One region of the Aminobacter sp. Piv2-1 genome, then DNA from elsewhere that is predicted to be linked to it. Evidence: predicted binding sites of a transcription regulator. Region 1 holds the regulator's gene; the other holds the start of a gene.

Region 1 (15,421 bases):
CTGGTCAAGCCGGCGCTGGAGCTGCTCGCCGGCATCCCGACCATCGTCTACGGCATCTTCGCACTGGTGACGCTGGGACCGTTCCTGCGCGACATCAGCGCTGCCCTTGCCGGCGGCACGCCGTTCATCCAGGCGCAGTCGATCCTGACCGCCGGCCTGGTGATGGGCGTCATGCTGATCCCGGTCGTTTCGTCGCTCTCCGACGACATCATCACGGCGGTGCCGCGCGCCCTGCGCGACGGCTCGCTGGGCCTCGGCGCCACGCGCTCCGAAACGATCAAGCGCGTCGTCCTGCCGGCCGCGCTGCCGGGCATCGTCGGCGCCATCCTGCTCACCGCCTCGCGCGCCATCGGCGAGACGATGATCGTGGTGCTGGCGGCCGGTGTGGCGGCCAACCTGACGCTCAACCCGTTCGAGGCGATGACGACCATCACCGTCAAGATCGTCAACCAACTGACGGGCGACCTCGAGTTCAACACCCCGCAGACGCTCGTCGCCTTCGCGCTCGGCATCACGCTGTTCGCGCTGACCTTGGTGATGAACATCGTCGCGCTCTACATCGTCCGGAAGTACCGGGAGCAGTACGAATGACCGATATTTCGCTCGATACGCTGACCAGTTCGACCGCGCCCGCGCGCCGCGACATCGGCCTCAGGAAGCGCTACGCCGCCGAACGCCGGTTCCGCCTCTATGGCGTGCTGGCGATCGCCGTCGGCCTGGCGTTCCTGGCGATCATGCTGACCTCGATCGTGACCAAGGGGTACACCGCCTTCTGGCAGACGACGGTGACGCTGCCGATCAGCTTCGACGCGAAGATCATCGACCCCGACAACAAGCGGGCCACCGATCCGGACGTGCTGATCACGGCCAACTATCCGAAGCTCGCCGAGAACGCGCTGATCGAAAAGCTTGGCATCGACCCGAAGGACCGCGCCACGGTGCGCAAGCTCAAGGGCTTCCTGTCCGAGGGCTCGCGGGTGCAGCTCCGCGCCATCGTGGCTGCCGACCCCTCGGTGATCGGCACCACGCGCAACGTCGACATCCTCGCCGCGGCGAACATGGACTCGGCCTACAAGGGCCAGATCGACCTCAGCGTGCCGGAGAGCCGCCGCAAGGTTTCGGACCAGCAGGTCGAGTGGATGAACAAGCTCAAGGCCGAAGGCGCCATGAGCGAGCATTTCAACACGGGCCTGTTCAGCTTCGGCGCCTCCAGCCGTCCCGAAAGCTCGGGCCTGGGCGTTGCCATCATCGGCTCGTTCTTCATGATGGGCATCGTGCTGCTGCTCGCCTTGCCCATCGGCGTCGCCGCCTCGATCTACCTCGAGGAATTCGCCAAGAAGAACCGCTTCACCGACCTGATCGAGGTTAACATAAACAACCTCGCCGCAGTGCCGTCGATCGTCTTCGGCCTGCTCGGCCTCGCCGTGTTCATCAATTTCCTTGGCCTGCCGCGCTCGGCCTCCTTCGTCGGCGGCCTGGTGCTGACGCTGATGACGCTGCCGACGATCATCATCGCCACCCGCGCGGCCCTTGCCGCGGTGCCGCCGTCGATCCGCTCGGCCGCGCTCGGCCTCGGCGCCTCGAAGATGCAGATGGTGTTCCAGCACGTGCTGCCGCTGGCCGCGCCGGGCATCCTTACCGGCACCATCATCGGCCTGGCGCGCGCGCTGGGCGAGACGGCGCCGCTGCTGCTCATCGGCATGGTGGCCTTCGTGGCCGACTATCCGAAGACTCCCTTCGACCCGGCGACGGCGCTGCCGGTACAGATCTACATGTGGGCGAACGAGGCCGAACGCGCCTTCGTCGAGCGCATGTCGGGCGCCATCATCATCCTGCTGGTCTTCCTCATGGCCATGAACATCGTCGCCATCGTTCTCAGGCGGCGTTTCGAGCGGCGCTGGTAGGCGTGGACAAGGAGCACCCCTCTATGAACATCATGAGCGAGAAAACCCTCGAAAACGCGGTGAACGCCGAGATGAACAGACCCAACGAACTCATCAAGATGCGCGGCGACAAGGTGACCGTGCACTATGGCGAGAAGCAGGCGCTCTTCGGCGTCGACCTGGACGTGCGCGAGAACCAGGTCACCGCGCTGATCGGGCCGTCGGGCTGCGGCAAGTCGACCTTCCTGCGCTGCCTCAACCGCATGAACGACACCATCGACAGCGCCCGCGTCGGCGGCAAGATCACCCTCGACAGCGAGGACATCTACGATCCCAAGATCGACGTCGTCGAGCTGCGCGCCCGCGTCGGCATGGTGTTCCAGAAGCCGAATCCGTTCCCGAAGTCGATCTACGAGAACGTAGCCTACGGCCCGCGCATCCATGGTCTCGCCAAGTCCAAGGCCGATCTCGACCAGATCGTCGAGAAGAGCCTGCAGCGAGCGGCGCTGTGGAACGAGGTCAAGGACCGCCTGCACGAAGCCGGCACCGGCCTTTCCGGCGGCCAGCAGCAGCGCTTGTGCATCGCCCGCGCCATCGCGGTGTCGCCCGAAGTGATCCTCATGGACGAGCCCTGCTCGGCGCTCGATCCGATCGCCACCGCCAAGGTCGAGGAACTGATCGACGAGCTGCGCGAGAACTTCACCATCGTCATCGTCACCCACTCGATGCAGCAGGCGGCGCGCGTGTCGCAGCGGACCGCGATGTTCCATCTCGGCTACCTGGTCGAGGAAGGCCCGACCGACAAGATGTTCACCAACCCCGACGACAAGCGGACGCAGGACTACATCACCGGCCGCTTCGGCTGAGTGAACGCCGCTCCGATCACAAAGACGAGGATACGATCATGGGCGAGCACACAGTCCGGTCCTTCGACGAGGAACTCCAGCACGTCGACCAGGTCATCCGCGACATGGGCGACCTGTCGGCCACGATGGTGGCGAATGCCATCCGCGCGCTGCTGACGTCGGACCAGCCGCTGGCGCAGAACGTCATTGCCGACGACACCATCATGGACGCCAGGCAGCGCGATCTCGACAACAGCGCGATCACGCTGATCGCCAAGCGCCAGCCGATGGCGCAGGACCTGCGCGCCGTGGTCGGCGCGATCCGCATGGCGGGCGACCTCGAGCGCATCGGCGATCTCGCCAAGAACATCGCCAAGCGGGTGGGCGCCGTCGGCCAGTCGGCGATGCCGCGCAATCTGTCGCACTCGATCGACGCCATGGCGCAGCTGGTGCTCAGCCAGGTGCGCGGCGTGGTCGACCTCTATGTCGCGCGCGATGCCGAAGGCCTCAAGAACCTGCGCGCGGACGACCAGAAGGTCGACGTGCAGTACACGGCCGTGTTCCGCGAACTCCTGACCTACATGATGGAGGATCCGCGCAACATCACCGCCTGCACGCATCTCCTGTTCTGCGCCAAGAACCTCGAGCGCATCGGCGACCATGTCACCAACATCGCCGAGAACGCCTATTTCGTGGTCACCGGCACGCAGCTGCCGCTCAATCGGCCGAAGGTCGACGAAACCACGTCGCCCATGTCGGCCTGACATCTTCCGCAACCGCATGCGTTTGGCGCGGGGGCGCTGCACAGGTTAAATCAGCGCATGGTCCGAACCGGGCCGTGCGCCAGGACAAGGTACAGGCGATGATCGCTCCCAAGGTCATGGTCGTCGAGGACGAAGAGCCCCTTGGCGTGCTGCTGCGCTACAACCTCGAGGCCGAGGGCTACCAGGTGGAAGTGGTGACGCGCGGCGACGAGGCCGAACTGCGGCTGCAGGAAAACGTGCCGGACCTTTTGGTGCTCGACTGGATGGTGCCGGCACTTTCCGGCATCGAGCTCTGCCGCAGGCTGAGGATGCGCCCCGAGACCGAACGGCTGCCGATCATCATGCTGACGGCCCGCGGCGAGGAAAGCGACCGGGTGCGCGGGCTTTCCACCGGCGCCGACGACTACCTGGTGAAGCCATTTTCGACCCCGGAGTTCATGGCGCGGGTGAAGGCGCTGCTGCGCCGCGCCAAGCCCGAGGTGCTGTCTTCGGTGCTCAAGGTCGGCGACATCGTGCTCGACCGCGAGTCGCACCGGGTCTATCGCAAGAAGAGCGAGATCAAGCTCGGGCCGACGGAGTTCCGCCTGCTCGAATTCATGATGCGTCATCCCGGCCGCGTGTTCTCGCGCAGCCAGCTGCTCGACAACGTCTGGGGCGAGACGATCTACATCGACGAGCGCACCGTCGACGTGCATGTCGGGCGCCTGCGCAAGGCCGTCAACAACGGCCGCATGCCGGACGTGATCCGCACCATCCGCGGCGCCGGCTACGCGATCCGGGAAGAATAGCTGTCGGCAAACGGCATGGCACTGGCTGGACGATCAACCTGGCCAGTGTCCCAATGTCACAGGGGGCCGCTGCGCGCGCTCGGAGCCTTCGCGACAGCCAGCGGCACCGGCGCTGTCGCACCGACGTCTGGCGCCCTTTGCGCCGCCATGCCGTTCCAGCACTTTGTGGCGCTCAAATCATTGCAGTTCGACGCGTTTGTCCTGGCGCTGTCATGAACATAAATTCGAAGCTTCCGGTTTCTGGATGCTTTATTGTCGCAACAATCGCTCCCAAATCCATATCTCAAGCGGCGATTCCGTGACAGTGACAGTCGCGGATGTTCTTGAGATGACAATTTTTTGATTGGGGAAATACTCAAAATTGCCACTTTTCATGGTAGCTGGGGCACCGTGCGTAACTTGCTGTCGGCCATCTTCCTGGTGTTGGTCACCATTCTAAACGGACTGTCCCTCGAACGGGCAGCGGCCGAAGGCACGAATTTTGCTGCCGAGTTGCCGAGGGTGGCCGCGCAGGCGGAAATCACTGCCGTCGCCGACGAGTGTTTGCCGTCCCCGGACCGCTGCACCGTCGAATTGTCCGCCGAAAGCCTCGCCAGCCTGCACTGCCTGGGCGAATGCCCTGCCTGGCTGACCCATGTCGAGCCTGCCGCGCCGTTCCGCGCCGCGGCCCTGATGCTGCTTCCAGATCTCTTGCTGCGCGTCGGCTCGACCGCATCGCTGTTGCGGCCTCCCATCGCTGCCTGATTTTCAGCCGATCGCTCCTCGGTCCACGCCGACGAAGCCGCTCGAAATCAGCTGCGAAGGGGAAAGAGGATGACCTCCCGAACCCGCCCGTCGCCCACATGCCTTCTCGTGGCAACCGCGCCGCGAAATGCCGGATCGTCCCAAGCGCGCATGCGCCGTCACCGATCGGCTGATCGGTGACGATGGTTGCATTCGCATGATCACGACCGGGGCCGACCTCCCTGACCCCGTGTCGCCCTGAATGAAAGAAATGAGTCCAGGAGACTGCCTAATGAACACAGACACAATAGAAACCAGCGCCGCGGAGCCCATCGCGGGCGACGGCCCGGCATTGAGCCGCCGACGCTTTCTCACCGGTGCGGCGAGCTTGGGGACCCTCGTGGTGTCCGGCTGCGTCAGCACCCAGGAATCGGCCGCGCCGGTGGCAAAGGCACCGGTCGAACCGGCGCCGGTCGCCGACGCCAATGCCCTTGCGATGTACGGCCCGCTCCCGAACGAACGGTTCCCCATTCCCGCGGTCGACCTGAAAAAGGTGCCGAGCCGCTTCTATCGGCGGCAGGTCGACTACGTCACCGAAGAACCGGTCGGAACGCTCGTCGTCGACACGGAGAATTTCTACCTTCACCTCGTCCAGCCGGGCGGCAAGGCCATGCGCTACGGCGTCGGACTTGGCCGGGCCGGATTCACCTGGGCGGGCAGGGGCCGTATCGGCTGGAAGCAGGAATGGCCGAAGTGGACGCCGCCGGACGAGATGATCGCGCGTCAGCCGAATCTTGCCCAGTGGAGCGCCGACCGGGGCGGCATGCCGCCCGGCCTGACGAATCCGCTGGGAGCGCGAGCCCTCTACGTCTTCCAGGGCAAGGTCGATACGCTCTACCGCGTCCACGGCACGCCGGAGTACTGGACCATCGGCAAGGCGGTTTCGAGCGGCTGCGTCCGGCTGATGAACCAGGACATCATCGACCTGTACGACCGGGTGCCCAGCCAGTCTCCCATACTCGTGCTGGGCGACCCGACCCAACCCCACACCCACGAGGTTGCCGGCGGCAGCGGGCCCGCTCCGCAGGCCGGCTGATACGACGGTCACACCTGAGGTCCTCGCCGGGCGGCTGCGAAATGCCGCCCGGCAGACATGGAGCAGATCCGACATGAATGCCCGCATCATTGCCCTGGGGCGCGGAACCGCCATCGGTTGGCATGGACGCGCCATCCTGAAGGGCGCGGCCGCGGCCGCGTTGACCTTCGCTGCGCTCGGAACCGTTTCGGCACTCTGGGACAATCCGTTCTTTGTCCGGATGACCGCCGTCGCGGGCTGGGAATTGCCGGCCCTGGTGGTCATGTCGGCGTTGTCGGGGCTCTACATCGCCGTTCGGCGCCCCGTCTGCTCGGTGCGCCGCGCGGGGATAGGCGGCGTGACGGGCTTCATCGGCATCGCCTGCCCGACCTGCAACAAGATCCTCATGCTTCTGTTCGGGGGCGAATTCCTGCTGATGTGGTTCGACCCGATCCGCCCATTGATTTCCGCGCTCGGCATAGCGCTCCTCGCCATCGCTTCATGGCACGAGCTGCGCGCTCGTCGCGCGGATGCCGCTGACCCAACGCAACTGGAGTATCCCAAGTGACCGACATCCCCGCCGCTCCGGCCCGCTCCGGCCTCGTCCCTCTTGCCTGGCGCCGGATGCTGCTTCGCCATCTCGTCGTCATCGGCCTTTCGGCGGCGCTGATCTATGGGTTTGCCGTCGTTCACGGGCAGTGGAGCCCGATGCACCGGTGGAACCGCGCGTTCGCGGACGCGTCGCTCGCGCTCCTGGTGATCACCATGTCGATCGGGCCAGGGGCGCGCCTGTGGCCGGTGTTGCTGTGGGCGGTGGCCTATAGGCGCGAAACCGGCATCTACGCGACGCTTCTTGCGGCCGTGCATACGGTCATCATCCTCGGCGGCTGGGTCGAGTGGGATTTCGCGCGGCTTTTCGGCTACGAAATCATCCCGCAAACGGGCGAGTACGTGATGTTCCAGCAGGGCTTCGGGCTTGCCAACCTGATCGGGATTGCCGCCCTGGCCTACGCACTCATGCTCATGTTCACCTCGAACGACCGGTCGATCCGTCTGCTCGGCACCTCGGTCTGGAAGTTCTTGCAGAACGGCGCAACGGTGCTGTGGGGGCTTGCCCTGGCGCACACGGCCTACTTCCTGTTCATGCACTTCCTGAGCTTCCATCGCCCGACGCCCGAGCCGAACCCGCTGCAGTGGCCCTTCGTGGCGGCGATATTGTCGGTGCTCTTGCTGCGCGCCGCGGCCTTCGTTTCGACCTGGGGCAAGAAAAGGAACAGTTCGAGGTGATGGCAGCCCGGCGCCTGACCGCGCCAGTCCGGTCAGGCGACGCCCGCCTGGGCACGGCGAAGGGCCGTGCCGGGTGCGAAGATCTCGTCGTCGACATAGAGCAGGGCGCGCATCATGCAGCCTTCGCGGATAAGCGGCACCTCGTTGGGCATGGTGTCGAAGGAGATCGCCCTGGAGTGGGTGCCGCCCGCCGTCTTGGCGATCGCGGCCCGCACATATGGCTCCATGACGTCGAAGGCGGTGGCGCCGACGCCGACGAAGGCGAGCGGGGCGGGGTCGAAGAGCGCGAACATGGAGCCGAGGCCGAAGCCGATCGCCTCGCCCGCCTTGCGGAAGGCTTCCCGCTCCGGCCCGTCATGGTCGCGCGCGGCATCCGCCAGGGCGATGATGTCCTCGTCCGAGAGGTCGGCGAGCGGCTCGGCGTTCTCGTCGCCGAGCCTGGCGTTGCGCCAGATCGCGTAGTTGCCGGCATAGGCCTCGATGCAGCCGCGCCGTCCGCAGCGGCACAGCGCGCCGTCCGGGCGATGGATCATGTGGCCGAATTCCGCGCCCGAGGACTGGGTGCCGGTGAAGAGCTCGCCCTTGACCACCAGCCCCATGCCGATGCCGTGCGAGAGCAGGATGGCGATGAAGTCGTCGCGATAGCGCGAGGGGTCGCGCCAGCGCAGCGCCTCGGCGATCATGTTGCAGTCGTTCTCGACCGTCACCGGCACGCCGAATTCCCGCTCCAGGCGGTCGGCGAAGGGGATGTCGTCGTGCGGGGTGATGGGCGACCACAGGAGCTTGCGAGAGCCCGAATCGGTGACGCCTTGGACGGCCACGGCGATGCGCAGCACCGTGCCCGCGGCCTCGCCGCAACGCTCGGTCAGCCTGCGCACCATGCCGATGCACTCCTCGACCAGGGCTTCGGCCTGCATGCGCTGGGTGACGAGCCGGCGGGTCTCGGCGACGATGGTGTTTCCGGCATAGTCGATGACGGCGGCCGAAAGGCTGTTGAGCGAGAGCACCACCGCCACGATGGTCGCGGCGCCGGGGTCGAGCGCCAGGCCGACCTGGGGCCTGCCGCGCTTCAGGAGCGCCGGCTCGCTACCCTTCGATTCCGCGAGGATGCCCTCGGCGATGAGATCGGAGGAAATGGTGGAGATGGTGGAATGGCTGAGGCCGGTCGTCGCCGCGATCTCGGTACGCGACGGCTGGCCGGCGCGGCGTACCGCGGAAATGACCATGGCGCGGTTGCGCTTCCTGAGATCGTCGTGACGAATTCCGACCGACATGAGCTCGCTTCCTCCCGGCGAAGAGTCGCCATGGTGACCGGAGGGCAGGCTGACTCTCACGCATTATTGATTGTGACAGAAGCCAAACCAAATGTCTTTATTTATTTCGCGATCCGAAAAAAATAGGGAGGCCAGTTGAAAGGCGGTTGACACCGGTCGACCGTTGATACAGTATTTTTTCGAGGCTCGAAAAAAAGAGCTTCTCCAAGGGCTATGGCAAAAGCAGCGCGCCCGAGGGCGCAGGGAGGAAATCATGAAGAAGTTTACGACCGCCATACTGGCGGGTGTCGCCATGACTCTGTCGCTGTCGGCCGTCGCCGAAGCCAAGGGCAAGGTGATCGGCGTGTCCTGGTCCAACTTCCAGGAGGAGCGCTGGAAGACCGACGAGGCGGCGATGAAGGCGGCGATCGAGGCGGCCGGCGACAAGTACATCTCGGCCGACGCGCAGTCCTCCGCGGCCAAGCAGCTGACCGACGTCGAGAGCCTGATCAGCCAGGGCGCCAACGCGCTCATCATCCTGTCGCAGGACGCCTCGGCCATCGGCCCCGCCGTCGAGAAGGCGCTCGCCGAAGGCATCCCGGTGGTCGGCTATGACCGCCTGATCGAGAACAAGGACGTCTTCTACCTGACCTTCGACAACAAGGAAGTGGGCCGCATGCAGGCCGCCGAGGTGTTCAAGGTCAAGCCCGAAGGCAACTATGTCTTCATCAAGGGTTCGTCGGCCGACCCGAACGCCGACTTCCTGTTCTCCGGCCAGATGGAAGTGCTGAAGGCGGCGGTGGACGCCGGCAAGATCAAGAGCGTCGGCGAAGCCTATACCGACGGCTGGCTGCCGGCGAACGCGCAGAAGAACATGGAGCAGTTCCTGACCACCAACGACAACAAGGTCGATGCGGTGGTGGCTTCGAACGACGGCACCGCCGGTGGCGCGATCGCGGCGCTGCAGGCCCAGGGCCTGGCCGGCTCGGTGCCGGTTTCGGGCCAGGACGGCGACCATGCCGCCCTCAACCGCGTCGCACTCGGCACCCAGACGGTGTCGGTGTGGAAGGACGCGCGCGAGCTCGGCAAGAACGCCGCCGAGATCGCCTCGCAGCTCGCCGACGGCAAGAAGATGGAAGAGATCCCCAACGTCCAGAAGTTCACCACGCCCGGCGGCAACGAGACCAACTCGGTGTTCCTGAAGCCGGTTCCGATCACCAAGGATAACCTGAACGTCGTCATCGACGCCGGCTGGGTTGCCAAGGACGTGGTCTGCCAGGGCGTCGCCGCCGGTTCCGTGGCGGCCTGCAACTGACGACGGGCTCCGGCCCGAAAACCGAGCGCCGTGGCCCCGAGGGCCGCGGCGCATCCGCAAGCCGCGCCATGCGCGCCGGCCAAGCAGATGCCGCAGTGCCTGCTCCAGTTCCATCCAACTGTCCTTTGACCTAGATTGAGTGCTCCGGCCGATCACACGATGGGCCGGACGGGAGGATATGATGACCGATACGACCTCAGGCGCGCCGGTCGACCGCGCGCGGGCCTCCGATCTGTCAGCGGTAGGCCGCTTCCTCAAGGCAACCGAACTCGACACGCGCATGCTCGGCATGGTGGGCGCGCTGCTGATCATCTGGATCGGCCTGCACCTGCTGTCGGGAGGCCTGTTCCTGACACCGCGCAACCTGTGGAACCTGTCGGTCCAGTCGTCGTCGGTCGCGGTGATGGCGACCGGCATGGTGCTGGTGATCGTCACCCGCAACATCGACCTGTCGGTCGGCTCGATCCTCGGCTTCGTCGGCATGGTGATGGGCGTGACCCAGGCCGAATTCCTGCCACGGGTGCTCGGCCTGCCGCTCGGCGACCCGTGGATCTGGGTGATCGCACTGGCCACCGGCCTCGTCGTCGGCGCTGCGATCGGCGCGCTGCACGGCTTTCTCATCGCCTATCTCAGCATCCCGGCCTTCATCGTCACCCTTGGTGGCCTGCTGGTGTGGCGCGGCGCGGCATGGTGGATGACCAGCGGCCGCACCGTGGCGCCGATGGACGCCACCTTCCGCCTGATGGGCGGCGGCCCCGACGGGGCGATCGGCTCGACCTGGAGCTGGGTGATCGGCCTGGTCGCCTGTGCGGCGGTGGTGGTGATGCTGCTCAACGGCAGGCGCCAGCGCAAGCGCTTCAAGTTCCCGCTCAGGCCGGTCTGGGCCGAGTTCTTCCTCGGCACGGTGACCTGCGCGGCCATCCTTGCCGCCGTCTGGGTCGTCAATTCCTATCCCTGGCCGGTCAACATCGTGCGCCGCTATGCCGAGGCGAACGGCATCGCCATTCCGGAGGGCGGCCTGTTCATCGCCCATGGCATCGCCATTCCGGTGCTGATCGCGATCGCCGTCGGCGTGGTGATGACCTTCATCACCACCCGCACGCGTTTCGGCCGCTACGTCTTCGCCATCGGCGGCAACCCCGAGGCGGCGGAGCTCGCCGGCATCAACACGCGCTGGGTGGTGCTCAAGATCTTCATGCTGATGGGGCTGCTCGCGGCGGTCGCCTCGGCCATCTCCACCGCCCGCCTCAACGCGGCGACCAATGCGCAGGGCACGCTCGACGAACTGCTGACGATCGCCGCGGCCGTCATCGGCGGCACCTCGCTCGCCGGCGGCTCGGGCACCATCGCCGGGGCCATGCTGGGCGCGCTTTTGATGCAGTCGCTGCAGTCGGGCATGGTGCTGCTCGGCATCGACACGCCGCTGCAGAACATCGTCGTGGGCCTGGTGCTCGTCGTCGCCGTCTGGCTCGACACCATCTACCGCAAGCGCATCTAGCCGGGAGCCAGGATCATGGAACAGACCCGCATTCCGCTCGTCGACCTCAGGAACATCTCCATCGCCTTCGGCGGCATCCGTGCCGTCGACGACGCCTCGGTCGACCTCTTCCCCGGTGAAGTCGTAGCCCTTCTCGGCCACAACGGCGCCGGCAAGTCGACGCTGATCAAGATCCTGTCGGGCGCCTACAAGCGCGACGGCGGCACGATCTTCGTCAATGGCGAGGAGGCGCATATCGCCAACCCGCGCGACGCCAAGAAATACGGCATCGAGACGATCTACCAGACGCTGGCGCTGGCCGACAATGTAGATGCCGCGGCCAACCTCTTCCTCGGGCGCGAGATCATGACCGCCTACGGCACGCTCGACGATGTTGCCATGGAGGCCGAGGCGCGCAAAGTGATGGGCCGGCTCAACCCGCGCTTCCAGCGCTTCAAGGAGCCGGTGATGAAACTCTCCGGCGGCCAGCGGCAGTCGGTGGCGATCGCCCGCGCCATCCTGTTCAACGCCCGCATCCTGATCATGGACGAGCCGACGGCGGCACTCGGGCCGCAGGAGACCGCGCAGGTCGGCGAACTGGTCAAGCAGCTCAAGGCCGACGGCATCGGTATCTTCCTGATCAGCCACGACATCCACGACGTGTTCGACCTCGCCGACCGGGTCTGCGTGATGAAGAACGGCCAGGTGGTGGGCACCGCCCGCACCCAGGACGTGACCAAGGACGAGGTGCTCGGCATGATCATCCTCGGCAAGTGCCCGCCTGGCGCGATCCCGGGACCGGGAGCGATGCAGGCCGCCGCGGCTTAGGTCGCGCGCGGGGGCCGGCGGCGCTGCCGCCAGGCCTCTGGCCTGCCGCATCGCAAGGCCTGGGCATTCCCTCTCCCGAAGAACGTGCTTTAATGGGGTCGAGGGGAGACCGCAGGCCAGCTCGAGTTGAAGAGATATTTTCCGAGCCTCATTTTCGCGGCCGTCACGCTGGTTGGCCTGGCGATGGCGGGGCTCGTCTATTTCGCCACGGTCGAGGCGGCGCGTATCAAGTTCCAGGCGGTCGCCGACGACGCGCTCAACCGCATCGAGGGCAGGGTGGAATTCGACCTGTCGCTGCTGCGGGCGACCCAGGCGATGTTCCTGTCGCAGCGCGGCGCGATCTCGCGCGACCAGTTCCGCACCTTCTTCGGCGCGCTCGACGTCACCCGCAACTTCTCGGGCCTGAGCGGCATCGGCCTTTTGCGGCTGGTGCGGCGCGGCGAAGAAGCCCAGGTCGTACACGAGCTGAAGCAGGGCTACGGCATCGACCGCACGCCGTTTCCGCCGTCCGATCGCGCCTGGCTCGCCCCGATCGTGCTGTTCGAACCGATGGACAGGGTCGGCCTCGACGCCATGGGCTACGACATGTTCACCGACGACGCGCGCCGCGCAGCGATCGAAGCGGCGATGGCAGGGGGCGGCGAGCCGCGCGCCACGGGCCCGGTCCTGCTCGGTGCGATCACCGGCAAGGCCAGCCCTCAATCCGGCATCCTGGTCTTCGCGCGGCTCGATGGAGCGGACGGAGGGGCCGCGCCGCCGACGGGCCTCGTCTATGTCGCCTTCCGTACCGCGGAGCTGTTCCAGGCCGCGCTCGGCAAGGGGCCGCTGCTGCCGGTGACGGCGGAGGTGTTCGACGGTGCGCCGGCCGACGACGCGCTGCTTTTCCAGACCGCGACGCCGCCCGATGCCTCGTGGGGCGACGACTTCGTGGTGCGCCGCGAGACCAAGGTCGCCGGCCGCGCATGGACGATCCTGTTCAGGCCCACCACGGCCTTCGAGCCGCCGTCGCCGCGGGCGGCACCGATCATGCTGGGCATCTTCGGCCTGGTGCTGGCGGCAGCCATCGCGCTGGTCGCCCGCTACCAGCAGCGCGCCTATGAGACGGCTGCCAAGCTGCATGAAACGACAGAGAAGAGCCTGCTCGAGAAGGACCTGATGCTTCAGGAGATGAAGCACCGGATCAAGAACTCGATCGCCCGCGTGCTGGCCATGTCACGCCAGACGGCTGCCAACAGCCGCGACATCGACGAGTTTTCCGCGTCCTTCTCGGCCAGGCTGCAGGCCATGGCCGCCTCCCAGGACATGCTGACCAGGTCGCGCTGGCAGCGGGCCGACCTCGGCGAACTGCTCAGGATCGAGCTCGGCCAGGTGTTCGGCAAGGATCTGCCGGATGACGCCGTGGCCGGGCCGGCGGTGGAACTGGACGAGACCACGACGCAGGCGCTCGGCCTGACCTTCCACGAACTGGCCACCAATGCGCTGAAATATGGCGAGGCTGACATTTCCGGTGGCGACCTGAAGGTCGACTGGCGGGTGCAGGGCCAGGGCGCGGACAGGCGCCTGGTGCTCAACTGGCGGGAAAAGAACGGCAACGGCGTGGAAGCGCCGCAGCGGACCGGCTTCGGCACGAAGCTGATCGACATGAACATCAGACGTGAACTGGGGGGGCGAATCGATCGGCACTATGACGGCGAGGGGCTCAGGGTCGAAATCGACATCCCTTATCCCGCCTGACCGAAGCCTGCGCGAGAACCGGAGTCGATAGCCCGAGGCATACAGAAGCCCCGGAGGCCGGCATCGCCGGCCCCCGGGCGGTCGTTTGCGCTTAGACTAGTTGCAGCGGGCGGTGTAGAGCCGGCCGCGGCTGTCGCGGTATTCGCAGTAGCCGTTGCGCAGGTTGCGCACGAGCAGGCCAGAGGCCGCGCCGACGGCGCCGCCGATCAGCGCACCCCTGCCGCCGCCGATGACGGCACCGGCCACGGCGCCGACGCCGGCACCGGTCGCGACGTCGCGTTCGGTGGTGGTGCAGGCCGCCAGTGTGACCACGGCGACGAGCGCCAGAATTGCAGACTTCATGTGTAAGGTCCTCTCACTTTAACAACGTCCCCGCCGATACTTATCGCATCGGCGAAAAATCCGAAATCGATTTTCGGAATACTGCACGTGGTTTCGGCGCGTAGCCCTGCCGGGGGAGGCTTGCAACGCAGCGCACCCTTTCACCGCTCGGGAAGCTGGCCCGGCTTGCCGACGACCGCGACGATGTGTGAGACCTTGAGCTCGGCCTCGAGCGTGCCGTCGGCCCGGACGTTCCAGACGAGCTGGTCGTAGTCGTCCTCCAGCGCCGGGTCGACCTCGAGGCACTTGCCGAACAGGCGCGGGTTTTGCGGAGCGAGGCTGCGCAGCGTCTCGGGCAGCGTCGCCTGGCAGTCCTCGTAGGCTTCGAACAGGGCGACGGGCGGCTCGACTTCGCGGCAGCCCGAAAGGTCTTGCGAACAGGACACCAGCAACAGCAGTGCAGCAATGTGTTCCATGGCCAACCACCTGGGCCAAGTAACGGCCCATCGGCCCGGAAGTTCCACGGCCGGCAGTACCTCAATCGGTTGAAGTGGGTTGGCTCGCCCGCCGGCGGCGGCTCAATCGAGCTCGTAGTTCGCCGACGGCATCGCCAGCCGATAGCGAAGCTGGTCCGGGCCGATTTCGAGCTCGGCGCTGCCGCCGAGCGCCGTCGGCACGACGCGTTCCAGGGCGATGCTGCCGAACCGCTTCTGACGCGTCTGGAGATCGCCCGTCGTGTCGATCGCCTCGGTCCATTGCAGCATCATGATCGGGCCGTCCTCGTGTTCCGAGCCGTCGATGTCGGCGGTGATCTCAACGATCCCGTTCGACCGCGAGAGGGCGCCGTAGGAGACGGAGTTCACCGCCAGTTCGTGGATGGCGAGGCCGACATGCAGGGCGGCGTTGGGGTTGAGGTAAGGGTCACTTCCGGAGAAGCTGATGGCGCGGGCGGTATCGTCGCTGTAGCGCCCGATCTGGCCGATGGCGAGCTCACGGAACCTCGCCCCGCGCCAGTTGGACGACGTCACCAGATCCTGGGACGCCGAGATCGACTGCAGCCGCCCGCGGAAGCGCACCAGGAAGCCGTCGATCGAACCGGAGTAACGCCCGGTCTGGCTGGCGATGCTC
Region 2 (15,421 bases), on a different contig from region 1:
AACTGGCCAGACGTCCGAGCCAATGCGTTTCATCGTCGTTCAAGCGGACAAATCCGGATGCGATGCCCGTTGCCCAGCATGGATATCAGCGGAAGGTAGGGTCGACGACAAGACTCCTGCGCTGCTCGACGAGACATTGAAGAGTCTCGGCGGACGGAAGTTGCCGCTGGTGGTCTCTTCAACTGGCGGCAATTTGGATGCCGCGCTCCGGCTCGGTCGAGCGATACGCATGAGCGGTTTGGTCGTCGTTGTCGGTCGGACGGATGTTGTCGATTGCGGATCGGATGGACGAGGCTGCGCGAGCAAGCCCGCCGGAAACGCCCGCTACCGGGGTGGGGCGAGTTCGCGCAGCGCCGTCTGCACGGCGGAATGCACGATCCTCCTTGCAAGTGGCATTCAGCGCCTTGCAGGGCAATTTTCTGCCATCGGCTGGAAGGGGGCTCCGACGGCTGAGCAGATCGAAACTCACTTCAAGGAGATGGGTGTCAATCCGAGGTTCCTCTCGGAAGGGCCGTGGGAGCTTCTGGACGAGCGCGGGCAGTGGCGACTGTTCAGAATGAATCTTCTCACCGCGACACTCGGGGTCGAGGCCGTCGTCGAGGGCCGGGAATGCAAAGGTCAGCCGGCGCCCAACTTGTGCTACACCCCGCCGACCTGACGTTCAGGCTCCATCGCCGTCCATGCCCGAAGCGCGTCGAATTTCAGGCGTCGTCACGCCGCAATCGAATTGCAGGGTGCAGGGCAGGAGGAGGGACGCCATGCTGATCGCGCATCTGCCGGCGGGCTACATCATCGGATCGTTCTTTCGAAACAAGGCGCCGCAGGCGCGCGGCGCAATGCTATCGGCGCTGGTCGGCAGCGTGGCACCCGATTTCGACATTGCGTGGTTCTTGTTCGTCGACAATGGCGGCGCCCACCATCGCGGCTACCCGACGCACTGGCCGCTGTTTTGGGCTTTGGTCGCGGCCGTCGTCGTGCCGCTCATTGCGCTGTCGGCGCCGCGCTGGAAGGCTGCGGCAACAGTCTTCTTCCTTGCCGTTCTGTCCCACATGATTCTCGATTCAGTGACGGCGCCGATGCATTGGCTGATGCCGTTCGACGAGCGGGCGGTGGAACTCGTACCCGTCCCGGCTGCCTATCCGCACTGGGTCCTCAGTTTCGTTCTGCATTGGACCTTTGCGCTGGAGATAGCCATCTGCACTATGGCGGCAACAATTGCTGCGAGAGATTTCAGACAGCGCAAGCCTCTCGGACGCGGCATGTGATATGTCACTGAAATTTGTGCAGGCACACAAGGCACATGAGCGGGCAGGGGCAGGGCCCGCTGCGCAGTCTTGCCCTGTGAATGTTCGCAACATGCCGCAAAGCGCTCTTTACAGACGCCGTGGAAATCCTTAGGAAGCCGGTGCTGCGCAATTGATGCGCGGCGCAATGCACGGGCATAGCTCAGTTGGTAGAGCGGCGGTCTCCAAAACCGCAGGTCGTAGGTTCGAGCCCTGCTGCCCGTGCCAGTCTTGCCAGAATTCGCTGGTTCAGGCATAAGAGACTTTCTATAGCTGGGACGGGACGACTGGATGGTCCCGATGCAGCGTTCAATCGTAGAGGAGATTCCTGCCACTTGCGTGGAAAGAGAATCGTCTCTATGTAGGCGAAACAGACACGCGGCGCGTGGGGCTGGGAATCCGGCTTTACGCGCCCGATATGCATGGGCGAAATGTTTGCGCCGATTCGGTGCGAAAATTTCGATCCTGTTACATCTCCCGGTCACGGGATCATCCAGAAGTCCGGTTTACGGACGTTGAAAGCAGAGCGGCTCATGGCGAAAACCAACCCCTTCACCTTCCTGCAGCAGGTGAGGTCGGAAACGGCGAAGGTTACTTGGCCCTCGCGGCGCGAGACGATGATCTCCACGGTCATGGTGCTCGGCTTCGCCGCTGTAGCGATGATCTTCTTCTTTGCCGCGGATCAGCTGATGGCGTTCGCCGTCGAGCAGCTCCTGGGCATGGGTCGCTAAGACCGCGAATACGGAGAACTTCTGAGATGACTGCGCGCTGGTACATCGTCCACGCTTACTCGAACTTCGAAAAGAAGGTCGCCGAGGACATCGAGCACAAGGCCAAGCAGAAGGGCCTGAGCGACCAGATCGAGCAGATCGTGGTGCCGACCGAGAAGGTCGTCGAGGTCCGTCGCGGCCGCAAGGTAGATGCCGAGCGCAAGTTCTTCCCGGGCTATGTGCTGCTCAAGGCCAACCTGACCGACGCGGTCTTCAGCCTCGTGAAGAACACGCCGAAGGTCACTGGTTTCCTTGGTGATTCCAAGCCCGTGCCGATCACCGAGAGCGAGGCGCAGCGGATCCTCAATCAGGTCCAGGAGGGCGTCGAGCGTCCCAAGCCCTCGGTCACTTTCGAGATCGGCGAGCAGGTGCGTGTTTCCGACGGTCCGTTCGCGTCGTTCAACGGCTTCGTCCAGGAAGTGGACGAGGAGCGGGCCCGCCTCAAGGTGGAAGTTTCGATCTTCGGGCGCGCGGTGCCCGTCGATCTCGAATTCGGTCAGGTCGAAAAGGGCTGATCGAAGTGTCCGTCGCCTCCTGGGGTGACGGGCGCGCCGGGCGCATGCCTGGCGCAAGCATGGTGGGAGAGGAAGCGGCTTAGCCGGTCGCCGATATCGCACCACCGAACTGCAACCGCCGAAAACATATCGGCACAACAAAGGCAGGTAAGAGATGGCTAAGAAGATAGCAGGCCAGCTCAAGCTCCAGGTTTCCGCGGGTTCGGCGACGCCGTCGCCCCCGATCGGTCCTGCGCTTGGTCAGCGTGGCATCAACATCATGGAATTCTGCAAGGCGTTCAACGCGCAGACCCAGGAACTCGAGAAGGGTTCGCCGATCCCGGTCGTGATCACCTATTACCAGGACAAGTCGTTCACCTTCGTCATGAAGACGCCGCCGGTGAGCTACTTCCTGAAGAAGGCCGCCAACCTGAAGTCGGGCTCGAAGGAGCCGGGCAAGGTCAAGGCTGGCCAGATCAGCCGCGACAAGGTTCGCGAAATCGCCCAGGCCAAGATGAAGGACCTGAACGCCAACGACGTCGAAGCGGCCATCAAGATGGTCGAGGGCTCCGCCCGTTCGATGGGTCTGGAAGTGGTGGGCTGAGATCATGGCTAAGATTGCAAAGCGTGTTGCCAAGTCCCGCGAGGGCATCGACCCGAACAAGGCCTACGGCCTGTCCGAAGCGCTCGGGCTGCTGAAGGCCCGTTCGACCGTCAAGTTCGACGAGACCGTCGAAGTCGCCATGAACCTCGGCGTCGACCCGCGCCATGCCGACCAGATGGTCCGCGGAGTGGTCAACCTGCCGAACGGCACCGGTCGTACCGTCCGCGTCGCCGTGTTCGCCAAGGATGCCAAGGCTGACGAAGCCCGCGCAGCCGGCGCCGACATCGTCGGTGCGGAAGACCTGGTCGAGATCGTCCAGAAGGGCCAGATCGATTTCGATCGCTGCATCGCCACCCCGGACATGATGCCGCTGGTCGGCCGTCTCGGTAAGGTGCTCGGCCCGCGCGGCATGATGCCGAACCCGAAGGTCGGCACCGTGACCACCGACGTCGCGGCCGCGGTCAAGGCTTCGAAGGGCGGCGCCGTCGAGTTCCGCGTCGAGAAGGCCGGTATCATCCACGCCGGCGTCGGCAAGGTCTCGTTCGACGTCAAGGCGCTGGAAGAGAACGTCCGCGCTTTCACCGACGCGGTCAACAAGGCCAAGCCGTCGGGCGCCAAGGGCGTGTTCGTCAAGAAGGTGTCGGTCACCTCGACGATGGGCCCGGGCCTCAAGCTCGACCTCACGACGCTCGCTGCGTCCTGATAAGTTGAATTTGGATCGGTCGCCAACGACCTGATCCAGAAAAGAATTCCGGGCCTCCGGGCCCGGATATCGGAAGTTGGAGACAGCTTCCGAAATCCTGTCCGAGATTGCAGGCGGTCCAAGCGACCCTTGGTCCTTAATTCGAATGGGCCTGCATGAGACGGGTGAAGACCAGACAACGGAGCCGTCGGCTCCAATGAAAGGTTCGAACCGTGTTTGCCTTTTGCCAGCTGTCGCGGGCGAAAAGGGGACAGGATCCTCGAGCGCCGTTCGGGTGATCCGGAACTTCTGGATTGCTCGCCCGGCAAAAGGCAACCCGACCGCCAGCCCCGCAAATGGGAGGCGGTCAACTGGAGATAGGCAGTGGACAGAGCGGAAAAACGCGAACTCGTCACGGGCCTGAATGACGCGTTCTCGAACGCAGGTTCAGTCGTCGTGGCCCACTATGCCGGTATCACCGTCGCGCAGATGAACGATCTTCGTGTGAAGATGCGTCAGGCCGGCGGCACCGTCAAAGTCGCGAAGAACCGTCTCGCCAAAATCGCTCTTCAGGGCACGGAATCCGAAAGCATCATCGATCTGTTCAAGGGACAGACGCTGGTTGCCTATTCGGAGGATCCGATTGCAGCGCCGAAGGTCGCGTCCGACTTCGCCAAGACCAATGACAAGCTCGTCATTCTTGGTGGTTCGATGGGCAAGACCGCGCTCGACGCCGACGGTGTTAAGGCACTCGCCACACTGCCGTCGCTCGACGAGCTGCGTGCAAGGCTGGTTGGAATGATTTCCACGCCGGCAACCCGGATCGCCCAGGTCGTCAACGCGCCGGCAGGTCAGCTTGCCCGCGTCTTTGGCGCTTACGCCCGGAAGGACGAGGCGGCATGAGGCCGTTCCTCGCTATCATCAACACACGTTCGAACTGATTGAAGGAATAGTAAAATGGCTGATCTCGCAAAGATCGTTGACGACCTGTCGGCCCTGACCGTCCTCGAGGCGGCTGAGCTGTCGAAGCTGCTCGAAGAGAAGTGGGGCGTTTCCGCTGCTGCTCCGGTGGCTGTCGCCGCCGCTGCCGGCGGTGCGGCTGCTGCTGCTCCGGCTGAAGAGAAGACCGAGTTCGATGTCATCCTGGCTGCTGCCGGCGACAAGAAGATCGAAGTCATCAAGGAAGTCCGCGCCATCACCGGCCTGGGCCTCAAGGAAGCCAAGGACCTCGTCGAAGGCGCTCCGAAGCCGGTCAAGGAAGGCGTCTCGAAGGCTGACGCCGAGAAGCTCAAGGCTCAGCTGGAAGCAGCTGGCGCCAAGATCGAGCTGAAGTAAGCACGGTTTCGGTGGGCGGCCTCGTCGCCGCCCACCGGCTCCCGTGTTCGGGGGATGAGAGGGAACCTATTTCCTGAGGGCCGGGTTGCGGCTTTCAGGAAACGGGTTTTCGCCCGTTTTGGATAGGCCGCCGAGGCGGCTCGTATGCAAGGTGAGCAGTAGCGAAGCTCACCCCAAGAAGGCAGCAAGGAGCGACGATGGCCCAGACCCAGACTTTCAATGGCCGCAGACGCGTACGCAAGTTCTTCGGAAAGATCCCGGAAGTTGCGGAGATGCCGAACCTGATCGAGGTTCAGAAGGCATCCTATGACCAGTTCCTGATGGTGGACGAGCCCAAGGGCGGTCGTCCGGACGAAGGACTGCAGGCCGTTTTCAAGTCGGTCTTCCCGATTTCCGATTTCTCCGGCGCGTCGATGCTGGAATTCGTGAAGTATGAATTCGAGGCACCGAAGTTCGACGTCGACGAGTGCCGTCAGCGCGATCTCACCTTCGCCGCGCCGCTGAAGGTGACGCTGCGCCTGATCGTGTTCGATATCGACGAGGACACCGGTTCGAAGTCGATCAAGGACATCAAGGAGCAGGACGTCTACATGGGCGACATGCCGCTCATGACGTCGAACGGCACCTTCATCGTCAACGGCACCGAGCGTGTCATCGTTTCCCAGATGCACCGTTCGCCGGGCGTCTTCTTCGACCACGACAAGGGCAAGTCGCACTCGTCGGGCAAGCTGCTGTTTGCCGCGCGCGTCATCCCCTATCGCGGTTCCTGGCTCGACATCGAGTTCGACTCGAAGGACATCGTCCACGCTCGTATCGACCGTCGCCGCAAGATCCCGGTGTCGTCGCTGCTGATGGCGCTCGGCATGGACGGCGAAGAGATCCTGTCGACCTTCTACAACAAGATCACCTACAAGAAGTCGGGCGACCACTGGCGCATCCCGTTCTCGGTCGATCGCTTCCGCGGTCTTAAGGCCGTTGGCGACCTCGTTGACGCCGACACCGGCGAGATCGTCGTCGAAGCCGGCAAGAAGATCACCGCCCGCCAGGCCAAGCAGCTTGCCGAGAAGGGCCTCAAGGCCATCAAGGCGACCGAAGACGATCTCTTCGGCAGCTACCTCGCCGAGGACATCGTCAACTACGCCACCGGCGAGATCTATCTCGAGGCCGGCGACGAGATCGACGAGAAGACGCTGAAGGTTCTGCTCTCGGCCGGCGAGGAAGAGATCAACATCCTCGACATCGACCACATCAACGTTGGCGGCTACATCCGCAACACGCTGACGGTCGACAAGAACGAAAGCCGTCAGGACGCGCTGTTCGACATCTACCGCGTCATGCGTCCGGGCGAGCCGCCCACGCTCGAAACCGCCGAGGCGATGTTCAATTCGCTGTTCTTCGACGCCGAACGCTACGACCTGTCGGCCGTCGGTCGCGTCAAGATGAACATGCGTCTAGAACTCGACGCCGCCGACACCGTGCGTGTGCTGCGCAAGGACGACATCCTGGCCGTGGTCAGGACGCTGGTCGAGCTGCGCGACGGCAAGGGCGAGATCGACGACATCGACAACCTCGGCAACCGCCGCGTCCGTTCGGTCGGCGAGCTGATGGAAAACCAGTACCGCGTCGGCCTGCTCCGCATGGAGCGCGCGATCAAGGAACGCATGTCCTCGATCGAAATCGACACGGTCATGCCGCAGGACCTGATCAACGCCAAGCCCGCGGCTGCCGCGGTGCGCGAGTTCTTCGGTTCCTCGCAGCTGTCGCAGTTCATGGACCAGACCAACCCACTGTCGGAGATCACCCACAAGCGTCGTCTCTCGGCGCTTGGACCTGGCGGTCTGACCCGCGAGCGCGCTGGCTTCGAAGTCCGCGACGTTCATCCGACGCACTACGGCCGTATCTGCCCGATCGAGACGCCGGAAGGCCCGAACATCGGTCTGATCAACTCGCTGGCCACCTTCGCGCGCGTCAACAAGTACGGCTTCATCGAGAGCCCGTACCGCAAGATCGTGGGCGGCAAGCTGACCAACGAAGTCGTCTATCTCTCGGCCATGGAAGAGGCCAAGCACTTCGTTGCCCAGGCCAACGCCGAGCTCGACGCCAATGGCCACTTCGTCGACGAATTCGTCATTTGCCGTAACGCCGGCGAAGTGATGATGGCGCCGCGCGAAAACGTCGATCTCATGGACGTTTCGCCGAAGCAGATGGTGTCTGTCGCGGCCGCGCTGATCCCGTTCCTGGAAAACGACGACGCCAACCGCGCTCTGATGGGCTCGAACATGCAGCGTCAGGCCGTGCCGCTGGTGCGCGCCGAGGCTCCGTTCGTCGGCACCGGCATGGAACCGATCGTCGCCCGTGACTCGGGCGCTGCGATCGGCGCACGCCGCGGCGGTATCGTCGATCAGGTCGACGCGACGCGTATCGTTATCCGTGCGACGGAAGATCTCGAAGCGGGCAAGTCTGGCGTCGACATCTACCGCCTGATGAAGTTCCAGCGTTCGAACCAGAACACCTGCATCAATCAGCGTCCGCTGGTGCGCATGGGTGATCGGGTCAACAAGGGCGACATCATCGCTGACGGTCCGTCCACCGATCTCGGCGATCTGGCCCTCGGCCGCAACGTGCTCGTCGCGTTCATGCCGTGGAACGGCTACAACTACGAGGACTCGATCCTGCTCTCCGAGCGTATCGTGGCCGACGACGTCTTCACCTCGATCCACATCGAGGAGTTCGAGGTCATGGCCCGCGACACCAAGCTCGGGCCGGAGGAAATCACGCGCGACATTCCGAACGTTTCGGAAGAAGCGCTGAAGAACCTCGACGAAGCCGGCATCGTCTACATCGGTGCGGAAGTGCAGCCGGGCGACATCCTGGTCGGCAAGATCACGCCGAAGGGCGAAAGCCCGATGACGCCGGAAGAGAAGCTTCTGCGCGCCATCTTCGGCGAGAAGGCGTCCGACGTCCGTGACACCTCCATGCGCATGCCGCCCGGAACCTACGGTACGGTCGTCGAAGTGCGCGTCTTCAACCGCCACGGCGTGGAGAAGGACGAGCGCGCGATGGCGATCGAGCGCGAGGAGATCGAGCGTCTCGCCAAGGACCGCGACGACGAGCAGGCCATCCTCGACCGCAACGTCTACAGCCGTCTGAGCGACATGCTCATCGGCAAGGACGCGATTGCCGGACCGAAGGGCTTCAAGAAGGGCTCGACGCTCGCCAAGGAGACGCTGGACGACTATCCGCGTTCGCAGTGGTGGCAGTTCGCCGTCGAAGACGAGAAGATGCAGGGTGAGCTTGAAGCTCTGCGCGGCCAGTACGACGACTCCAAGAAGCAGCTCGAGCAGCGCTTCATGGACAAGGTCGAGAAGGTGCAGCGCGGCGACGAGATGCCGCCCGGCGTCATGAAGATGGTCAAGGTCTTCGTCGCGGTGAAGCGCAAGATGCAGCCCGGCGACAAGATGGCCGGCCGTCACGGCAACAAGGGTGTCGTGTCGCGCATCGTTCCGGTCGAGGACATGCCGTTCCTCGAAGACGGCACGCATGCCGACATCGTGCTCAACCCGCTGGGCGTGCCTTCGCGCATGAACGTCGGTCAGATCCTCGAAACCCATCTCGGCTGGGCTTGCGCCGGCATGGGCAGGAAGATCGGTGAGCTCATCGAAGCGTACAAGCAGAGCGGCGACATCAAGCCGCTGCGCCAGACGATCGAAAGCATCATCCCCGACAACGACCGCAACGAGCCGGTCCGCGACTACGACGACGAGTCCATCGTTCGCCTCGGCGATCAGATGAAGCGCGGCGTCTCCATCGCGACCCCGGTGTTCGACGGTGCGCACGAGGCCAACATCAACGAGATGCTGACCCAGGCGGGCCTGCACACCTCGGGCCAGTCGCAGCTGTACGACGGACGTACGGGCGAGCCGTTCGACCGCAAGGTGACCATGGGCTACATCTACATGCTCAAGCTTCACCATCTGGTCGACGACAAGATCCACGCCCGTTCGATCGGCCCGTACTCGCTCGTCACCCAGCAGCCGCTGGGCGGCAAGGCGCAGTTCGGCGGTCAGCGCTTCGGCGAGATGGAGGTCTGGGCGCTCGAAGCCTACGGCGCGGCCTACACGCTGCAGGAGATGCTGACGGTGAAGTCGGACGATGTCGCCGGCCGCACCAAGGTCTACGAGGCGATCGTCCGTGGCGACGACACCTTCGAGGCAGGCATCCCCGAGAGCTTCAACGTTCTCGTCAAGGAAATGCGTTCGCTGGGCCTCAACGTCGAATTGGAGAACACCAAGGTCGACGAGACTCAGCACCGGTTGCCCGACGCGGCCGAGTAAGCACTAGAGGCGCGCCGCGGGTTTTGCCCGCGGCGTAGCCGCAGGACATGATCCCGAAGCGAGCTTCGGTCCGATCATGCCCGGCGATGAGAATTCCTCGGCCCAGAGCCGACACGTATGGCGGGCGCCTAGGCCCGCACCCGATGCAAAGGGGCTTTCGAGGGCCCCGAAAAGGAGAACGGCATGAACCAAGAGGTCATGAATCTCTTCAACCCGCAGGCGCCTGCGCAGGTGTTCGATTCCATCCGGATTTCGCTCGCCAGCCCCGAGAAGATTCTGTCCTGGTCGTTCGGCGAGATCAAGAAGCCGGAGACGATCAACTATCGTACCTTCAAGCCGGAGCGCGACGGCCTATTCTGCGCCCGCATCTTCGGCCCGATCAAGGACTACGAATGCTTGTGCGGCAAGTACAAGCGCATGAAGTACAAGGGCGTCATCTGCGAGAAGTGCGGCGTCGAAGTCACGCTGTCGCGCGTCCGTCGCGAGCGCATGGGCCATATCGAACTGGCCGCGCCCGTCGCCCACATCTGGTTCCTGAAGTCGCTGCCGAGCCGCATCGGCACGCTGCTCGACATGACCCTCAAGGACATCGAGCGCGTTCTCTACTTCGAGAACTACATCGTCACCGAGCCGGGCCTGACCGCGCTGAAGGAGCACCAACTCCTCAGCGAGGAAGAGTACATGCTCGCCGTCGACGAGTATGGCGAGGACTCGTTCACCGCCATGATCGGCGCCGAGGCCATCCATGACCTGCTCGCCTCGATGGATCTCGAGAAGATCGCCGGCGACCTGCGTTCGGAGCTCGCTTCGACGACGTCGGAGCTCAAGCAGAAGAAGTACCTCAAGCGCCTCAAGGTGGTTGAGAACTTCATGGAGTCGGGCAACCGTCCCGAGTGGATGATCATGAAGGTCGTGCCGGTGATCCCGCCGGATCTGCGCCCGCTGGTCCCGCTCGACGGCGGCCGCTTCGCGACCTCCGACCTGAACGACCTCTATCGTCGCGTCATCAACCGCAACAACCGTCTGAAGCGCCTGATCGAGCTCCGTGCGCCGGGGATCATCATCCGCAACGAGAAGCGCATGCTGCAGGAGGCCGTCGACGCTCTGTTCGACAACGGCCGCCGCGGTCGCGTCATCACCGGTGCCAACAAGCGTCCGCTGAAGTCGCTGTCCGACATGCTCAAGGGCAAGCAGGGCCGCTTCCGCCAGAACTTGCTCGGCAAGCGCGTCGACTACTCGGGCCGTTCGGTCATCGTGACCGGTCCGGAGCTCAAGCTGCACCAGTGCGGCCTGCCCAAGAAGATGGCGCTCGAACTGTTCAAGCCGTTCATCTACGCGCGTCTCGACGCCAAGGGTTACTCCTCGACCGTCAAGCAGGCCAAGAAGCTGGTCGAGAAGGAAAAGCCGGAAGTCTGGGATATCCTCGACGAGGTCATCCGCGAGCATCCGGTGCTGCTGAACCGCGCGCCGACGCTGCACCGCCTGGGCATCCAGGCCTTCGAGCCCACGCTGATCGAAGGCAAGGCAATCCAGTTGCACCCGCTCGTCTGCACGGCCTTCAACGCCGACTTCGACGGCGACCAGATGGCCGTCCACGTGCCGCTGTCGCTCGAAGCGCAGCTCGAAGCCCGCGTGCTGATGATGTCGACCAACAACATCCTGCACCCGGCCTCCGGCGCGCCGATCATCGTGCCGTCGCAGGACATGGTCCTCGGTCTCTACTATCTCTCGATCGTCAACCAGAACGAGCCGGGCGAGGGCATGGTGTTCGCCGACATGGGCGAGCTCCAGCACGCGCTCGAGACCAAGGCCGTGACGTTGCACGCCAAGATCAAGGGACGCTTCCGTACGGTCGACGCTGAAGGCAAGGAAGTGTCGAAGATCTATGACACGACGCCTGGCCGCATGATCCTCGGCGAACTGCTGCCGAAGAACGTCAACGTGCCTTACGAGACCGCCAACCAGGAGATGACCAAGAAGAACATCTCCAAGATGATCGACACCGTCTACCGCCACTGCGGCCAGAAAGAGACGGTCATCTTCTGCGATCGCATCATGGCGCTCGGCTTTGCGCATGCCTGCCGCGCCGGCATTTCGTTCGGCAAGGACGACATGGTCATCCCTGACACCAAGCAGGGCCTGGTCGAGCAGACCGAGGCGCTCGCGAAGGAATACGAGCAGCAGTACAACGACGGCCTGATCACGCAGGGCGAGAAGTACAACAAGGTCGTCGACGCCTGGGCCAAGTGCTCGGAAAAGGTCGCCGACGAGATGATGGCGCGCATCAAGGCGGTGGAGTTCGAGGACAACGGCCGCCAGAAGCCGATGAACTCGATCTACATGATGTCGCACTCGGGTGCCCGCGGTTCGCCCACCCAGATGCGCCAGCTTGCCGGCATGCGCGGCCTCATGGCCAAGCCGTCGGGCGAGATCATCGAGACGCCGATCATCTCGAACTTCAAGGAAGGCCTCACCGTTCTCGAGTACTTCAACTCGACCCACGGCGCCCGCAAGGGCCTGGCCGACACCGCGCTCAAGACGGCGAACTCGGGTTACCTGACCCGTCGTCTCGTCGACGTGGCGCAGGACTGCATCGTCAACTCCGTCGACTGCGGCACCGACAAGGGCCTCACCATGCAGCCGATCGTCGATGCGGGCCAGATCGTCGCTTCGCTCGGCCAGCGTATCCTCGGCCGCACGGCGCTCGAGGACATCAACCACCCGGTGACCGGCGATCTGCTGGTGCAGGGCGGCAAGCTGATGGACGAGCGCGACATCGAGGTCATCGAGAAGGCCGGCGTTCAGTCCGTCCGCATCCGCTCGGCGCTCACCTGCGAAGTCAAGGTCGGCGTCTGCGCGGTCTGCTACGGTCGCGACCTGGCCCGCGGTACTCCGGTCAACCAGGGCGAGGCTGTCGGCGTCATCGCCGCGCAGTCGATCGGCGAGCCGGGCACGCAGCTCACCATGCGTACCTTCCACATGGGCGGTACCGCGCAGGTGGTGGACTCGTCGTTCCTCGAAGCCTCGTATGAAGGCACCGTGCAGGTCCGCAACCGCAACGTGGTCCGCAACTCCGACGGCAACCTCGTGGTCATGGGCCGCAACATGGCGATCCTGATCCTCGACGAGGCCGGCAAGGAGCGCGCCACGCACCGCGTCACCTATGGTTCGCGTATCTTCGTGGACGACGGCGACAAGGTGAAGCGCGGCCAGCGTATCGCCGAGTGGGACCCGTACACCCGTCCGATCCTCACCGAAATCGAGGGTCGCGCGGCGTTCGAGGATCTGGTCGACGGCATCTCGGTTCAGGAAACGGCCGACGAGTCGACCGGCATCACCAAGCGCGAGGTCATCGACTGGCGGTCGACGCCGCGCGGTTCGGACCTCAAGCCGGCGATCGTGGTTCAGGACGCCAAGGGCAAGGTCGGCAAGCTGTCGAAGGGCGGCGACGCCCGCTTCCTGCTCTCGGTCGAGGCCATTCTTTCGGTCGAGCCGGGCGCGCATGTGAAGCCCGGCGACGTGCTGGCGCGTATCCCGATGGAAAGCGCGAAGACGAAGGACATCACCGGCGGTCTGCCGCGTGTTGCCGAACTCTTCGAGGCGCGTCGTCCGAAGGATCACGCCATCATCGCCGAGATCGACGGTACGGTCCGCTTCGGCCGCGACTACAAGAACAAGCGTCGCATCATCATCGAGCCGCATGACTCGACGCTTGAGCCGGTCGAATACCTGATCCCGAAGGGCAAGCCGTTCCATCTCCAGGACGGCGACGCGATCGAGAAGGGCGACTACATCCTCGACGGCAACCCCGCGCCGCACGACATCCTGGCGATCAAGGGCGTGGAAGCTCTCGCTTCCTACCTCGTGAACGAAATCCAGGAAGTCTACCGACTGCAGGGCGTGTCGATCAACGACAAGCACATCGAGGTCATCGTTCGTCAGATGCTGCAGAAGATCGAAATCACCGCACAGGGTGACTCGGTCTACATCCCGGGCGATCACGTCGATGTCATCGAGTTCGACGAGATCAACGATCGCCTGATCGAGGAAGGCAAGAAGCCTGCCGAAGGTCAGCCGGTCCTGCTCGGCATCACCAAGGCATCGCTGCAGACGCCGTCCTTCATCTCGGCCGCTTCCTTCCAGGAAACGACCAGGGTGCTGACCGAAGCTGCTGTCGCCGGCAAGACCGACATGCTGCAGGGCCTGAAGGAAAACGTCATCGTCGGTCGCCTGATCCCGGCCGGCACGGGCGGCATGATGAGCCAGATCCGGCGCATCGCCACCTCGCGCGACGAGCTGATCCTCGACGAGCGCCGCAAGCTCTCGGGCGCGGAAGTGGCCGAGCCGATCCTGACCGATATGGTCAACGCCGCCCAGTAACGGGTGTCGCGATCACGAAATAGAAAAGGGGCCCTCGCGGCCCCTTTTCTTTTTCTCCCCCGTCCTCTTCATCCGGCTGTCAACTGCGCAGGCTACCAGCACCCCAACTGGAAACTGAAGGTGACGACCATGAAGACCCTGTTTGCCTCCGCCGCCGCTGCACTTGCCATTCTTGCCCCGGTTCCGCAGGCCTCCGCCGGAGGTCTCGGCAAGCCGGACCTGCTCGGCGAGATCGTGCTGCCCACCGGGCTGAAGCTTGGCGGCATCGAGTTTGGCGGTATTTCGGGATTGGACTACGACGCGGCGAACGAGCTTTTCTATGCCATTTCCGACGACCGGTCGGAGAAGGCGCCGGCGCGGTTCTACGTGCTGAAGCTCGCGATCGACGACAAGGGCGTGCATGGCCTGGATGTCGTTTCGAGCACGCCTCTGCTCGATGCCGCAGGCAAGCCCTTCGCCACCAAGGACGTCGACCCGGAGGCGATCCGCTTCAACGCGGCCACCGGCACCTTCTACTGGTCGAGCGAGGGCGATCTTGGCGGCAAGCCGGCTGTCCGCGAAAGCCGCACCGACGGCACGCTCGTACGCGAATTTTCGCTCCCCGAGGCCTATTTGCCGAATGCCGACAAGACCCGCGGCGTGCGCAACAACCTGGCGTTCGAGGCCATGACGATCTCGGCAGACGGCAAGACGCTGCTGGTCGGCACCGAAAATGCGCTGGTCCAGGATGGCGACAAGGCGACGCTTCAGGCCGGCAGTCGCTCCAGGATCCTTGCGCTGGACATCACCAACGGCGAGGTCATGGGCGAATACGCCTATGAAACCGGTCCCATCTTCGCCAAGGCGACCCAGGATCCGTTCTGGAACGACAATGGCTTGTCTGAGTTCATCGGCCTGGGCGACGGCGAGCTGGTGACGGTCGAGCGCTCCTTCGCTCTCGGCGTCGGCAACCAGATCAACCTTTTCCGCGCCTCGCTCGCCGGAGCAGCGGATGTAAGGGACGCGGCGTCGATTGCCGGCGCCACCGTGACGCCGCTTGCCAAGGAGCAGGTGCTGAAGCTGGACGAGGGTGATTTCGGTCTCGACATCGACAACATCGAAGCGATCAGCTGGGGCCCCGAAGTTGGCGGGCGCAGGACGCTGGTCATTGTGTCGGACAACAATTTCAATCCCAAGCAGTTCACCCAGTTCGTGGTCTTCCAGCTGGACGACGCAACCAACTGAGCCCCCTGCCGCAGGTGAGGACATCGGCGGCAGGGGCAGGTCGGCTGAGCGCCTTCAGTTGGGCTCGTTGAAGGTGACGATGGAGACTTCGCCTTCGAGGGCGCCCTGATAGGCAGAGATGTGGGGTTCGTCGTCGGGCTCGCCCTGCATGTCGCCGATCTGGTCGAGTTCGGCTTCGGCATAACCTTCCTTGGCGAGCGCCTCGAGCGCCGAGCGCACCGCGGAATCATCGTCGGGGGCGACCAGCATGATGTGCACGCCTTCGGGCTGGCCGCCCTTGCGCCGCCAGACTCGCCCCGTGATGATCGTTACCGG

The links. The regulator PhoB, encoded in region 1, activates phosphate uptake and scavenging genes when phosphate is short. The targets are predictions, from matches to a motif close to TGTCATNNANCTGTCAT.
Region 2: AmiPiv_RS24620 (esterase-like activity of phytase family protein) is a predicted target of PhoB. The motif match lies at 13,949-13,965, and genes of this name have one in related genera.

Annotation. Positions count from the first base shown of each region.
Region 1 is NZ_JARKMU010000006.1:57,711-73,131, reverse strand. It holds gene pstC (phosphate ABC transporter permease subunit PstC) at 1-591, shown strand, start outside; gene pstA (phosphate ABC transporter permease PstA) at 588-1,904, shown strand; gene pstB (phosphate ABC transporter ATP-binding protein PstB) at 1,928-2,749, shown strand; gene phoU (phosphate signaling complex protein PhoU) at 2,788-3,492, shown strand; gene phoB (phosphate regulon transcriptional regulator PhoB) at 3,591-4,280, shown strand; gene AmiPiv_RS12575 (hypothetical protein) at 4,620-5,024, shown strand; gene AmiPiv_RS12570 (L,D-transpeptidase) at 5,296-6,099, shown strand; gene AmiPiv_RS12565 (hypothetical protein) at 6,173-6,646, shown strand; gene AmiPiv_RS12560 (hypothetical protein) at 6,643-7,365, shown strand; gene AmiPiv_RS12555 (ROK family protein) at 7,398-8,639, opposite strand; gene xylF (D-xylose ABC transporter substrate-binding protein) at 8,893-9,933, shown strand; gene AmiPiv_RS12545 (sugar ABC transporter permease) at 10,115-11,431, shown strand; gene AmiPiv_RS12540 (ATP-binding cassette domain-containing protein) at 11,447-12,238, shown strand; gene AmiPiv_RS12535 (CHASE domain-containing protein) at 12,365-13,972, shown strand; gene AmiPiv_RS12530 (YMGG-like glycine zipper-containing protein) at 14,069-14,314, opposite strand; gene AmiPiv_RS12525 (hypothetical protein) at 14,455-14,769, opposite strand; gene AmiPiv_RS12520 (sensor histidine kinase) at 14,872-15,421, opposite strand, start outside.
Region 2 is NZ_JARKMU010000021.1:3,739-19,159, reverse strand. It holds gene AmiPiv_RS24675 (hypothetical protein) at 1-658, shown strand, start outside; gene AmiPiv_RS24670 (metal-dependent hydrolase) at 759-1,265, shown strand; tRNA gene AmiPiv_RS24665 (tRNA-Trp) at 1,436-1,511, shown strand; gene secE (preprotein translocase subunit SecE) at 1,817-2,014, shown strand; gene nusG (transcription termination/antitermination protein NusG) at 2,041-2,568, shown strand; gene rplK (50S ribosomal protein L11) at 2,723-3,151, shown strand; gene rplA (50S ribosomal protein L1) at 3,156-3,854, shown strand; gene rplJ (50S ribosomal protein L10) at 4,218-4,736, shown strand; gene rplL (50S ribosomal protein L7/L12) at 4,791-5,168, shown strand; gene rpoB (DNA-directed RNA polymerase subunit beta) at 5,366-9,502, shown strand; gene rpoC (DNA-directed RNA polymerase subunit beta') at 9,686-13,882, shown strand; gene AmiPiv_RS24620 (esterase-like activity of phytase family protein) at 14,012-15,106, shown strand; gene AmiPiv_RS24615 (transcriptional regulator) at 15,161-15,421, opposite strand, start outside.